2 regions of the Brevibacillus sp. FSL K6-0770 genome follow, and region 1 is predicted to be linked to the other one. Evidence: riboswitches for the same ligand, from Rfam matches in the RefSeq annotation. Region 1 holds a riboswitch; the other holds the start of a gene.
What was found. A riboswitch is a leader RNA that binds a small molecule or an ion and turns the genes downstream of it on or off. The one in region 1 is predicted to bind FMN.
Positions count from the first base shown of each region.

Region 2: it holds a riboswitch for FMN, as region 1 does, so the genes downstream of both, ribD (bifunctional diaminohydroxyphosphoribosylaminopyrimidine deaminase/5-amino-6-(5-phosphoribosylamino)uracil reductase RibD) here and NST23_RS05200 (ECF transporter S component) in region 1, are expected to answer to the same signal.

Region 1 covers NZ_JBBOBQ010000001.1:1,014,795-1,021,322, forward strand. Annotated here, with positions in the region: gene NST23_RS05190 (ABC transporter permease) at 1-275, shown strand, start outside; gene NST23_RS05195 (ABC transporter permease) at 279-1,076, shown strand; FMN riboswitch at 1,483-1,637, shown strand; gene NST23_RS05200 (ECF transporter S component) at 1,892-2,500, shown strand; gene proS (proline--tRNA ligase) at 2,818-4,284, shown strand; gene NST23_RS05210 (hypothetical protein) at 4,624-5,223, shown strand; gene NST23_RS05215 (HAD family hydrolase) at 5,371-6,009, opposite strand; gene NST23_RS05220 (ArsR/SmtB family transcription factor) at 6,094-6,528, opposite strand, start outside.
Region 2 covers NZ_JBBOBQ010000001.1:4,847,674-4,854,201, reverse strand. Annotated here, with positions in the region: gene yunB (sporulation protein YunB) at 1-515, shown strand, start outside; gene NST23_RS23060 (hypothetical protein) at 602-748, opposite strand; gene NST23_RS23055 (HAD family hydrolase) at 861-1,511, shown strand; FMN riboswitch at 1,601-1,747, shown strand; FMN riboswitch at 1,862-2,008, shown strand; gene ribD (bifunctional diaminohydroxyphosphoribosylaminopyrimidine deaminase/5-amino-6-(5-phosphoribosylamino)uracil reductase RibD) at 2,138-3,235, shown strand; gene NST23_RS23045 (riboflavin synthase) at 3,333-3,995, shown strand; gene NST23_RS23040 (bifunctional 3,4-dihydroxy-2-butanone-4-phosphate synthase/GTP cyclohydrolase II) at 4,013-5,206, shown strand; gene ribH (6,7-dimethyl-8-ribityllumazine synthase) at 5,227-5,691, shown strand; gene NST23_RS23030 (spore germination protein) at 5,834-6,528, shown strand, end outside.

The DNA of each region.
Region 1 (6,528 bases):
ACGGGATGATGCGGGCGAAGCGTGTCGTCGTTGATTTGATGTCGGGCCTGGTGCTGCCGATCAGCTTTTTCCCGGGCTGGGCGCAAACGGTTATGGGCTTTTTGCCATTCCAGGCCGTCAACTACTATCCGAGCCTGATTTTTACAGGGGCGATTACTCCGGGGCGTTCCTGGGAGTTGATCGGCTTCCAGGCGATCTGGATGGTTGTTATTCTGGTTCCGATTCTGATTTTGTGGCGCATGGCCCGAAATCGGCTGGTCGTGCAAGGGGGGTAGCATATGCAAAACGTCAAACACATTTTCGGTATTTTCGCCGACTACCTGGGCCAGTATTTCAAGACGAGACTTGCCTATCGGGCTGACTTTCTCGGGGATTTTGTGTCCAACTTGATTTCCGAGCTGATCAATCTAGTGTTCATCATCGTCGTCTTCACGCATGTGCCGTTGATGAAGGAATGGACGCGGGACGAAATCATTTTCATTTACGGTTTCTTTTTGGTGCCGTATGCCTTATTCTCGATGTTTTTCGGGTTTTGGGACTTCAACGAACGCTATATTATCCGGGGCGAAATGGACCGCATCTTGACCAGGCCGATCCACAATCTGGCACAGGTCTGTTTGGAGTCGATCGCACCGGACCGGATTTTCGGCGTCATCACAGGGCTGATCATCATGGGCTATGCTGCTTTTCAGCTCGATTTGACGTTTTACTGGTACGACCTGTTCATCTTCATCGGGCTTGTGATCAGCGGCGCCCTGATTTACGGCGGGGTGTACACGGCGATTGCCGCTGTCAGCTTTTTCTCCGATTCCCGGACAGGAATTGCCCCGATGATTTACAACATCCAGCAGTACGGGCGTTACCCCGTGGATGTGTACAACAAGGCGATTCGCTTCGTGCTGACTTACGTGTTGCCGTTTGCTTTTGTCGGGATTTACCCGGCGGCTTACTTTTTGCGAAAAGAAGTGTGGTATACGTACGCAGCACTTACTCCGGTAGTCGCGGTCATCTTCTTTGGCATCGGCTTGCTCGTCTGGAACTGGGGCGTCACCAAGTATCGGGGAGCAGGGTCGTAGTGGCAGAAGCTACTTTTGGTGCGATTTGGTAGGCAGGAGCAGGATTATGGATTTTTATTTGGGAACGGTTATGGTAATATTAGAGGTAACGAGCTTGAAAGAAAAAAAGACCGTCCGGCGGCTACCGGAACGGTCTGGTCTGTACAAACGAGGCTTCCCTCAAAGGGGACGGCTCAAAATTTGGTGAAGAATAGACCGCCGAGGAGCAGTCAACTCAAGGGCGGTCTATTTCTTTTTGGTCCAGGTAACTACCTATAGCACGTGGCGACTTTAGGCTGAGAAGCCCCATTTTTTTTAAAATATATCCAACTAAATCAATTGGAAAATAACAATAAAATGTCGATTTAACAGTTTCGTCTATTGTCAAATCGAAAAAGCGCAGTATAATATGCTGTATACAACTACACAATTCCTTCAGGGCAGGGTGAAATTCCCGACCGGCGGTGATGGTGCAATCAGCACGTCAAGCCCGCGAGCCTCCCGAGCTGTTGACAGCGACGGAGTGCAGGATCTGGTGAGATTCCAGAGCCGACAGTACAGTCTGGATGGGAGAAGGATGACGACAGTACGTTTACCACACACGTGCTTGTTTGCCTGTGCTGGCAGGACAGATGCGATGAGGCATGCATGATGAGCCGCCTCGTTGTTTCTTGAACCTGTATTTATTGCACATGCTTTGTCATACGCCTGTAAGCTGCCCTGAGAATTATTCTCAGGGTATTTTTGTGTTTGCAAAAGCGTAGACATTTTGGCACGTGTGGGCAAGACCGCTGTTGCCATTCCTCAGAAGGAGAAAAAACGAGGAGATGGTACACATGAAAGAAACAGCCCTGCACACATCGCGCAGAGCAACCCAGCGGATCGTGACGATTCCGATGCTGGCAGCCGTTGCTTTTATCTTGCAGTATTTGGAGGTTCCCGTTCCGCTGATGCCGAGCTTTTTGAAGCTTGATTTCAGTACGTTGCCAGCGCTGATCGGCGGACTCATGTACGGCCCTGTAGCCGGCATCATCATCGAAGTTTTGAAAAATACATTGCACATGCTCTTTAAAAATACAGACGGATTGTTGATCGGAGAGCTTGCCAACGTCGTGGCGGGCGCCAGCTTTATTTTGCCAGCTGTCCTTCTGCAACGCAGCGGTCAAGGGAAAAAAGGCTTTTTATCGGGCCTCGCGCTTGGAACGTTGCTGATGACGATTGTCATGGCTGTTGCCAATGCGTACGTCCTGCTCCCGGCATACGCCGCTCTTTATCAGATGCCGATGGCAGAGCTGTTGGCCATGTTCAACGCAACCAGCGTCTGGTCCCTGGTCATGGTCGGTATCGTTCCGTTCAACCTGTTCAAAGGGGTCGTGCTCGCGCTGGTCGCGTATCCGGTCTACGCCAAGCTTGGTGCGCGCATTGCCCTCAGAACCACAAATTGACAACGGCTGCGCGACTTGCTAAGATATTCCCTAACAAAAAGCAGTTTAGCGAAAAGGCTATGAAAGGACCCGCAGCTATATCCTGGTTCCAGAGAGTCGGCCCTAGTCTGGAAGGCTGATACGAGGCGTACCTGCACCCCATCCTGAAGCCGCCAGCGACGAGCTGGTCCGGTTGCCCGCCGTTATCGGGTTGTTGAGTGGACTTATGGCTTGTGCCATGGTCAATCAGGGTGGTACCGCGGAAGTGAATCCTCCGTCCCTTTTTTGGGATGGGGGATTTTTTGCATTTTCATGTAAGAAAAAAGGAGCGTAGAAGGATGAAAGAGGACAAAGCGTTCGTAAAAGAAATGACACCGCAGTCGGAAGATTTCTCGCGCTGGTACATCGACGCGATCAAAAAAGCGGATTTGATGGATTACACGCCAGTGCGCGGCTGCATCGTCTTCAAACCGGATGGCTTCGAGCTGTGGGAGCGCATCCAGGAGGCGATGGACAAAAGATTCAAAGAGACGGGACACCGCAACGCCTACTTCCCAATGCTGATTCCCGAGTCCTTTTTCCAAAAAGAAAAAGAGCACATCGAGGGCTTCAACCCAGAGCTGCCTTGGGTGACGGAAGCGGGAGGAGAGCAGCTGGAGGAAAAGCTTGCCCTGCGCCCGACTTCGGAGACGATCATCGGACATATGTACGCGCAGTGGATTCAGAGCTACCGCGACTTGCCGATTCTGATTAACCAGTGGGCAAACGTGTTCCGCTGGGAAAAGCGCACCATGCCATTCTTGCGTACTTCAGAATTTTTGTGGCAGGAAGGCCATACCGCCCATGCGAACGAGGAAGAAGCGCGCCAGGAGACCATGCAGATGCTGGAGATTTATCGCGAGGTTGTGGAGCAGGAGCTGGCGATTCCGGTATGGAAAGGGCAAAAAACGCCAAGCGAGCGCTTTGCAGGAGCAGTCGACACGTACTCCATCGAGGCGATGATGAAGGATGGAAAAGCGGTGCAGGCCGGAACCTCCCACTACTTGGGAGACAAGTTTGCGCGCGGCTTTGAGATCAAGTTCCTGGATCGCGACAATCAGTTCAAATACGTGCATACGACTTCATGGGGCAGCTCTACCCGCTTGATCGGCTCGATGATCATGGTGCACGGCGACGACCGCGGCTTGGCTTTGCCGCCGCGGATGGCACCGACTCAGGTCATCATGATCCCAGTCGGACCGATGAAGCTGCGCGATCAGGTCATGGTTGCATTCGATCCGCTGTTCGACGAGATCAAAGCGGCAGGCGTTCGCGTCCGGGCAGACTTGCGCGAGGAAACTCCGGGCTGGAAGTTCAACGAATGGGAGATGCGCGGTGTGCCGCTTCGTCTGGAGCTTGGGCCGCGCGACGTGGAAAACGGCCAGGCGATTCTCGCCCGCCGCGATACCGGAGAGAAAATAACCGTGCCACTGGAAGGCATTGCGCAGACGATTGCCCAATTGCTCGAAGACATCCAGCAAAACATGTTCCAAAAAGCGCTGGCCTTCCGGGAAGCCCATTCGCATCTCGAAATCGATACGCTCGCGCAGCTGTCCGCGCACATCGAAAAATGTGAGAACGAAAACACGCCAAGCGGCTGGGTGCTCGCAGGCTGGTGCGGAGACGACGCGTGTGAGTCCAAGGTCAAGGAAGAGACGAAGTTCACGTCCCGCAACATTCCGTTTGAACCGCCTGCGCAAAAATCGGTCTGCATTTGCTGCGGCAAAGAGGCGAAGCATACGGTTTGGTTTGGCCGTTCGTACTAAGGTTTCATTTAATAAACAAAACAAACAAGGGAGTGCTCCCCGTACGTAACGGAGCACTCCCTTTTGCATCCACAGAAGTCAGCGTGTGCGGGCAGGTTGTAAAATATTTCCATTAACGTAATTTATCATTCGAGTAAAAAGTATATACATAAAAGTAAATATTTTGTATTTTTATTGATGGTTATAGAAACGACTCCACGAAGTATGTAATGTACATGGACCCATGGGATGGTCAACATTTTACTATGACTTATGACTCTTTCTTGGATAGCTCAAGACAAGAATGGATTGGCTCATTGTATGGTTTTGAGTCAGAATAATTTAAGGAGGGCAGCAGTTATGAAGAGATATGTTTGGACATTGTTCGGTGCAGTTATAGTTGCTGGAATATCATTGGCTACTTGGGCTGGTGCATCCAATCAAGGGAATAAGGAAGCACTAAATGCATACAAGAAAATGGAACAAGCCCGGAATCAAGAGAACAAATTTTTGAACGAATCGAGCAATAATTTTACGCTGTCAGACTTCTCAATTCCAGGAGCTTTATTGTCAGAAGCGGATAAAATCAGCAAATACAAAGGTTCGAACGTTCATGAGTTATTGACTGCGCATGATGAGAAGCTTTCGTTTATTATGGAAGGTGATGAAGTAAAAGGTATCGCTATAGCAACAGATACGGAGCCAATCATGGCAGGTGGTGAAAAAACCGGCCCTGAATTGTTTGACCTTCATGAAAAAATAAAAAACGATCTTGGTGACAATGTCAACATTATGTACTTTAGTTATGCAGGCGGATTTGTTTTTGTTGCTACTGATAACAAAGGGGAGGAAAGCTTGTGGCTCGATCAACGCGCTGCTCAGTTTCTGGAGCTTTCTCCTCACGTTCAACTCGATTCCGAAGAAGTTTTGCAACGAATCCGAAACAATATAAATCAATAAAATGACAAGGGGGCGTCTCTTCGTCGAGCAATCGACTTTTGAGGCAGCCCCTTCGTATTATGCGGTCAAAATCCGTATATGAAAAAATCTCAGCCATGCAAGACTGTCTATTAACGAAGTAATAGCAGGTTAGGCAACCCGAATCAATCAGCGGCCAAGCACCCAGTCAACAAACGCCTGCGCGTCAGAAAAGCGATAGTCCGGCTCAGGATCGAAGCTCCCGGCCTTCTGGGTGACAAGCAGCCAGTCAACGCCGACCGTAGTCAGCCCTGCGGCGCGTCCCGCGATAATGTCTGCGTCGCTGTCGCCCACAAAAATCGCATTCTCGGCTGTAGCTCCCAGCTGTTTCAGCGCTGTGAAAATGCCTTCCGGATGCGGCTTCGGCTCGGTCACCTCATCGCCTGTGATCACGACAGAAAAATACTTTTCCAATCCCCACTCGCGCAGCGATATATCTGCACTTCTGCGCCCTTTTCCCGTCACGACTCCCATCTGAATGCCCGCAGAATGCAACTGTTCAAGCATCTTTGCAAGCTGCGGAGGATTTTGCACCTGAGCGTGCTCAAGCGTGTACACATGGAAAAAATGATCGAGAGCGGCTTCGTGTTCATGGGCGGGCAGCTTGTTTTGCAAAATGCCAGTTTCGGTTGGACCAAACATCGCTACGATTTGCGCATCGGAGTAGTGCTCTTGCAAAAAGCGCTGAAAAGTAGAGCGAAAGGCCGTGAAAATGAGTGGGAGCGTATCGGCGACTGTACCGTCAAAATCAAACAAAATCGTGCGCATGGCTGCCCCTCCTTTGGAATAAAAAAAGAAAAACCATCTCTCTTGATGGTTTTCCTGGTGTTGGTCGATTTCCTTTTTACAGCTTTACAGCGGCTTGTTCTGGTCGTCTTGCTCCTCAAACTGCTCTTCCGAATCGTCTGTCGGCTCAGCAGGCGTCAGCGGAAACAAGACATCGAAAAACTTGAACTTGCGGCGGCCTTGCTCGTTTTTGAAGCCTTTGTACTTTTGCAACAGGTCGCTGATGTCGTCCACCAACTGATTGCGTTCTTCCTGGCTCAAATAAAATTCAGTCAGGTTGAAAGCGAAAGTATTCTGGTATTCCTTGCGAACATCCTGATCGCTTGCAACGAAACGATTGAGTGTCCTCATGAGATCCTTTTCTGTGGTGCGAAACGGAGTGAACATGACGTCACTCAATTGCTGTGCATTTTCTTCAATCATAAGCTGAAGCTTAACCTGAATCACCTTGGCGACTGGCTCGTAGTATTTCTCCACGATGGAACCTTTGACGCGGGTATC
Region 2 (6,528 bases), 3.8 Mb from region 1:
AACGAATTTCCCAGCAGGGCGTCGATTTCAACCAGATCGTCAAGATCGAGAAGAACAACGAAGGGCAGATTCAGGCATACCAGTTTAACTTCAGGGAATACGCGAGAATTGTCGGCGAGACTACTTCACGAGTGCAGAACAAGCTTCAGGAATTTGAGACGGAAAAAGTCGATCGCACCATTCCGCTTGGCTTGGCGACAGGAAATACGTTTTTGGCGCAGATGGGACCGAATTTGCCTGTCACTTTTGTACCGATCGGCTCTGTGAAAACAAAGCTGGAGACAGAGTTGAAGGAGGCGGGCATCAACATGGTGCTCGCAACCGTCTACATTTTCGTGGAGGTCGACTTGCAGATCGTCATCCCGTTTGCCACCGAGGAGCAGACGATCACCACGAAAATCCCGATCACGCATTCACTGATTATCGGGGATGTGCCGCAGTATTTGTACAACAATCCGGAGGGCAAGCCGGATGTGCCCCGGGCGCAAATGGAAGGGGCAGACGATGCGCCATAGCGGACTTGGCGAATGGCGGGAAAAACAAAAAAGCGGCAGCAGCGGGCTGTCGCTTTTTTCGTTCCGTGAAAAGGTGTCGGGGAAATCTACGGCTCACCCCAGGTGACGGTCAGCTCAATCACGCCCTCCTGGCTGCTGAGCGGTCCGTCGATCATGCTCCATGATGTGTTTTTTTCCTGGTCCTGTCCCTGGATGATGATGTTTTTATCGTCGATCGTCTGGGCGTCGTTCACGAGCTTTTGCGATTGGAAAAAGTCCTGATTCCCGTTTTCGCATCTAGTCGAACGTTATTAATTTGGTATACTTGACCAAATAATCATTGGCAAAAGGGGGAGAGATCCGACAATGACCAGAGCGTCGATAAAAGGCATCATTTTCGATATGGACAATACGTTGCTGCAATCCAAAATCAACTTTTTGGAAATGAAGCAGGCCATTTTTCGCTTGTGGGCTGAGCACGGGCTGTGCGAGCCGACTTTTGACTGGCGCAGCCACACCGCTTCGCAATTGATCGAAATGGGCAGAAAGTCGGGCCGGATGACGAGTCAGCTTGAGCAAACGATGTGGGAGGCTGTAACCGCGATTGAAAAAGCAGGGATGCACGAGGCTGTCCTGGAAGACCACGTCAAGGAAGTGCTCGCCCACCTAAAGGAACGGTATCATTTGTTCATTTTGACCAACAATGCCTACGCAGCCGCCGAGGAAGCGCTGAATCATACGGGAATCGCCGATTGTTTCCAGGAGATTGTCGCGCGCGAGCAGATGACGACACTCAAACCGCATCCGTCCGGGATTCACTACATCCGCGCCCAATACCCCAACTGGTCTGCCACGGCCTGGACGATGGTCGGAGATTCCTGGATTGACGGAAAAGCGGCGCACGGCGGGGAAGTGGCGTTTATCGCGTATCAGGGAGAGCGGGCGGACATGGAGCGCAACGAAGTTTCGCCGCGAGCGTACATCACGGACTTGCGCGAACTGCTGGACATTTTGTAGCCGCGCTCGCGGAGAGCAGGAAAAGGACACTTCCACCTAAAAAAGTGACAGTTGACGAGAAATGTGTGCTATACTGTGCCTAACTGAATACCAGCCTTCAGGGTAGGGTGAAATTCCCGACCGGCGGTAATGACGAACGCACGTCTGAGCCCGCGACTCGCTATTGCTGTATGGATAGCGACTGACTTGGTGCAAATCCAAGGCCGACGGTAAAGTCCGGATGGGAGAAGGTGTCTTACAATAGCTTCGGCGGCTGTTTTTTCAAAAACAGAACTGTCACGAGGCTTGTTTCCCTACGCCCTGAGTATCGTTTGCTCGTGGGCGTTTTTTATTGGAAAACTGCATAGCGCAAAAATCTTCAGGGCAGGGTGAAATTCCCGACCGGCGGTAATGACGTATGTACGTCTAAAGCCCGCGACTCGCTGATCGTTACGGTCAGCGACTGATCTGGTGCAAATCCAGAGCCGACGGTAAAGTCCGGATGGAAGAAGAGCTGACCATGCTTTTTGGCATCCCTTTTGCAAAAAACGGATGCGATAAGGCTTCTTTCCTTATGCCCTGAGCCGCTAGTGGTTTCGAGGGCTTTTTGCATTGGCTGGAATCCGTGCATGAAAGAGGAGGTTTACATGGAGCAGGACATGCGGTTCATGGCGCTGGCACTGGATTTGGCGCGCTCGGCAAACGGTCAGACGAGCCCCAATCCGCTCGTCGGTGCAGTCCTGGTAAACAACGGAGAAGTAGTAGGCATGGGAGCGCATTTGCGTGCAGGCGAACCTCATGCAGAAGTGCACGCTCTGCGGATGGCAGGGCAAAAAGCGGCTGGCGCTACGCTGTATGTCACATTGGAGCCGTGCAGTCATCACGGCAAAACGCCTCCGTGCGCCGAAGCGGTGATCGCGGCTGGCATCCGGCGTGCCGTGATCGCCACGCTGGACCCGAATCCGCTCGTCGCGGGAAAAGGCGCGGAGAAGCTGCGGGCAGCAGGCGTGGAAGTGGTTGTCGGCGTGCATGAAGCGGAAGCGAAAAAGCTGAATGAAGTCTTTTTCCACTTCATCACGACGCGGCGTCCGTTTGTGACGATCAAAACAGCGAGCACGCTGGATGGCAAGATCGCTACCGAAAGCGGGCACAGTCGCTGGATAACGGGTGCGCGGGCGCGGGGGGAAGTGCACGAGCTGCGCAGACAGCACGACGCGATCCTGGTCGGAGTAGGCACGGTGCTTGCGGACGATCCGCTTTTGACGGCGAGACTGGACGGGCAAGCGCATGGGCGACAGCCTGTGCGTATCATCTGGGACAGTCAGCTGCGCACGCCGCTCGGGGCCAACGTGATTCAAAATGCGGATGCGCCCACCTGGATTTTTACGACGAAAGCTGCGGCGCAAGCGAAGCAGGAGGCTTTTGCGGAAAAAGGTATCCGGCTGTTCGTGGCAGATGAGCAGATTAGGGTGGACGAGGTGCTGGACACGCTGGGCGAATGGGGAATCACTTCGCTTCTCGTCGAAGGCGGGGCCGCGGTCAACGGAGCGTTTTTGCAGGCGCGGGCGATTCAAAAAGTGATCAGCTACGTGTCGCTGAAAATGATTGGCGGTGGCCAGGCGCCGACACCGTTTGGAGGACAAGGCTTTTCCACGATGGATCAGGCGGTCAAGCTGGCGAATCCGACCGTTGAGCAACTGGATGAGCTGGACTTGCGGATCAGCGGCTATCCACAGTGGGAGTGAGGACAAAAAAGCGAATCGGAGACAGACGGCTTTGTTTTGCCGAGGCCGATGGCTGCTTTCCGATGTTATAAACCGTGTAAAAAGAGGAGGAAAGCCGATGTTTACCGGACTGGTAGAAGAGCTGGGCACGGTGGAATCGCTCACGGGCAACGATCAGGCGAGTCAGCTCGTGATCCGGGCGCAGCGGGTGCTCGAAGGTGTGCAACTGGGCGACAGCATCGCAGTCAACGGGATTTGCCTGACGGTTACTTCGTTTACGCAGCGGCATTTTCAGGTCGACGTCATGCCGGAAACGATGAAAAAGACGAGCCTGCGCCATCTGCGAGCGGGCCAGCGAGTCAACCTGGAGCGGGCGATGCGCTTGGGCGACCGTTTTGGCGGGCATATCGTCTCCGGGCACGTGGACGGGACAGGCACGATCGTGTCGCGACAGCCGCACGCCAACGCTGTGCTGTTTACGATCGAAGCGAGCGCGGAGCTGTTGAAATACGTCATCGAGCGCGGCTCGATTTGCGTGGATGGCATCAGTCTTACTGTGGTGGAAGCTGCGGATACGCATTTCAGCGTGTCGATCATCCCGCACACGCTGGCGCAGACCAGCTTGCAGGATCGGCGCGCAGGCGATCAGGTGAATCTGGAGACAGACGTCATCGGCAAGTATGTAGAGCGGCTTTTGGGCGATCGCGGCCAGCAAAGGAGCGGGCAAGCGGCAGGCTCGACGATCAGCATGGCTTTTTTGCAGGAAAATGGATTTGTCTGAACGAGGAGGGAAGTCCCATGTTTCATCAGATAGAAGAGGCATTGGAAGATTTGCGCCAAGGGAAAGCGATTATCGTAGTGGATGACGAAGATCGGGAAAACGAAGGCGATTTCGTCTGCCTGGCGGAAGCGGCGACACCGGAGATGATCAACTTCATGGCAACGCATGGGCGCGGGCTGGTCTGCGTGCCGATTACGCAACAGCGCGCGGCCAGATTGAAGCTTGCTCCGATGGTCGAAGACAACACAGACAAGCAAGGGACGGCTTTTACCGTCTCGATTGATGAGGCGAGCACGCATACGGGAATCTCAGCCCATGAGCGTTCGCAGACAGTGCTGGCGATGCTGGATGAGCAGAAGACAGCCGAAGATTTCCGCAAGCCGGGGCATATTTTTCCGTTGATAGCAAAAGCGGGCGGCGTGTTGCGCCGGGCTGGTCACACGGAGGCGGCCGTCGATCTCGCGGAGATGGCTGGCAGTGCTGCGGCAGGCGTGATTTGCGAGATTATGAATGAAGACGGCTCGATGGCCCGGTTGCCGCAGTTGGTAGAGATTGCGCGGCGGTTTGAGCTGAAGCTGATCACGATTGCCGATTTGATCGCGTATCGGATGCGCACGGAATCGCATGTGCACAAAGAAATCGAAGTGAATCTCCCGACGAGCTTCGGCGATTTTCGGATCGCGGCCTATACGAACGAAGTAGATGGCAAAGAACACGTAGCGCTCATCAAGGGCGAGATCGACTCGGACAAGCCGGTTCTCGTCCGGGTGCACTCCGAATGCCTGACCGGGGATATTTTTGGCTCCGAGCGATGCGACTGCGGGCCGCAACTGCATGCTGCGCTTGCGCAAATCGAGGCGGAGGGCGCGGGCATTCTTTTGTACATGCGCCAAGAAGGACGCGGCATCGGGCTGATTAACAAGCTCAAGGCGTACAAGCTCCAGGAGGAAGGGCTTGATACGGTGGAAGCAAACGAAAAGCTGGGCTTTGCGGCCGATTTGCGAGAGTACGGGATTGGTGCGCAAATTCTTCGCGACCTCGGAGTGCGCAGGATGCGCCTTTTGACCAACAATCCTCGCAAAATTCGCGGGCTGGACGGCTACGGGCTGAAAGTAGAAGAAAGAGTGCCGTTGCAAATGCAGGTGCAACCGCACAATCAGCGATATTTGACAACCAAGCAAACGAAGCTGGGGCACTTGCTCCACCTATAATGCAAAGGAGAGTGAACGGAATGAGAACATTTGAAGGACATCTGGTAGGGACAGGACTGCGCGTAGGGATTGTAGCAGGGCGATTTAACGAACTGATCGTCAGCAAGCTGGTTGGCGGCGCTCTCGATGCTTTGAAGCGCCACGGTGTGGAAGAGGAAAACGTCGATGTGGCATGGGTGCCAGGCGCATTTGAAATTCCGCTGATTGCCAAAAAAATGGCGGAATCCGGCCGTTACGACGCGGTAGTGACGCTGGGCGCCGTGATTCGCGGCGCAACTCCGCACTTTGATTACGTGTGCAACGAAGCGGCCAAAGGAGTTGCTTCCTTGTCGCTGTCCACAGGGATTCCGGTTATTTTCGGCGTGCTGACGACAGACAATATTGAGCAAGCGATTGAGCGTGCTGGAACGAAAGCAGGCAACAAAGGCTGGGAGGCCGCTGCGGCTGCGATTGAAATGGCGAATCTGTCGAAGCAGTTTGCCTAAACGAGAACAGTATAGCATGAGAAGGCGAGAAGCGGGGGCTGAGGCTCCCGTTTTTGCATGGATAAAAACGCCTATGGATGGATAAAATCACCACCTATCGGTCAAAGTAAGAAGGATTTTCCTGTAGATCGGGGGATTCAAGATGGAGCCGACAGATTGGTGGAGAGCGCAAGTATTCAAAGTGGCACAAGCCAAGAGCGGTGGCGCGTCGCCTTCGCGTGGCGAGCGAATCACGCCGGAAATGATCAAACAGCAAATGCACAACGTGGATGACCTCAGCAGCCTGGCTTTGACGATCAATGACGAAGAGGTTCACGTTTTTTTTCTAGATACGATGGTGGAACTGGCGCAGTTGTATGAAAACGTGTTTTTGCCGTTGCAGCGCTCGGACGGCAGAGATCCGTTGACCGTGCTTCCTTACGCGCAGCCGTGTCGCGAAGGCAACCTGGACTTGCTGCTTGCCAATTTGCTGCGCGGCCATACGATCCTGTTTTTTCTGGAACGGGAGCTTATTTTGCACGTCAATACGTTTCAGGTCGAGCATCGTGCGATTACCAAGTCGGAGAGCGAGGCGACGGTTCTCGGCCCGCAGGATTCGTTTGTGGAGATGCTGGAGATCAACCTGTCGCTCTTGCGCCGCAGATTGACGACGCCCAACCTGAAAATTGTCGCCTACACGATCGGCACAGAGACGCAAAACCGGGTAGCGGTCCTGTACCTGGAAAATATCGCGAACGAGATCAACGTCGAACGCGTGAAGACACGCATCCAAAACGTCGAGTATCAGGGCTTCGTCGGACTGCCTGTTTTGAAACAAATGCTCGAAGACAAGCCGTA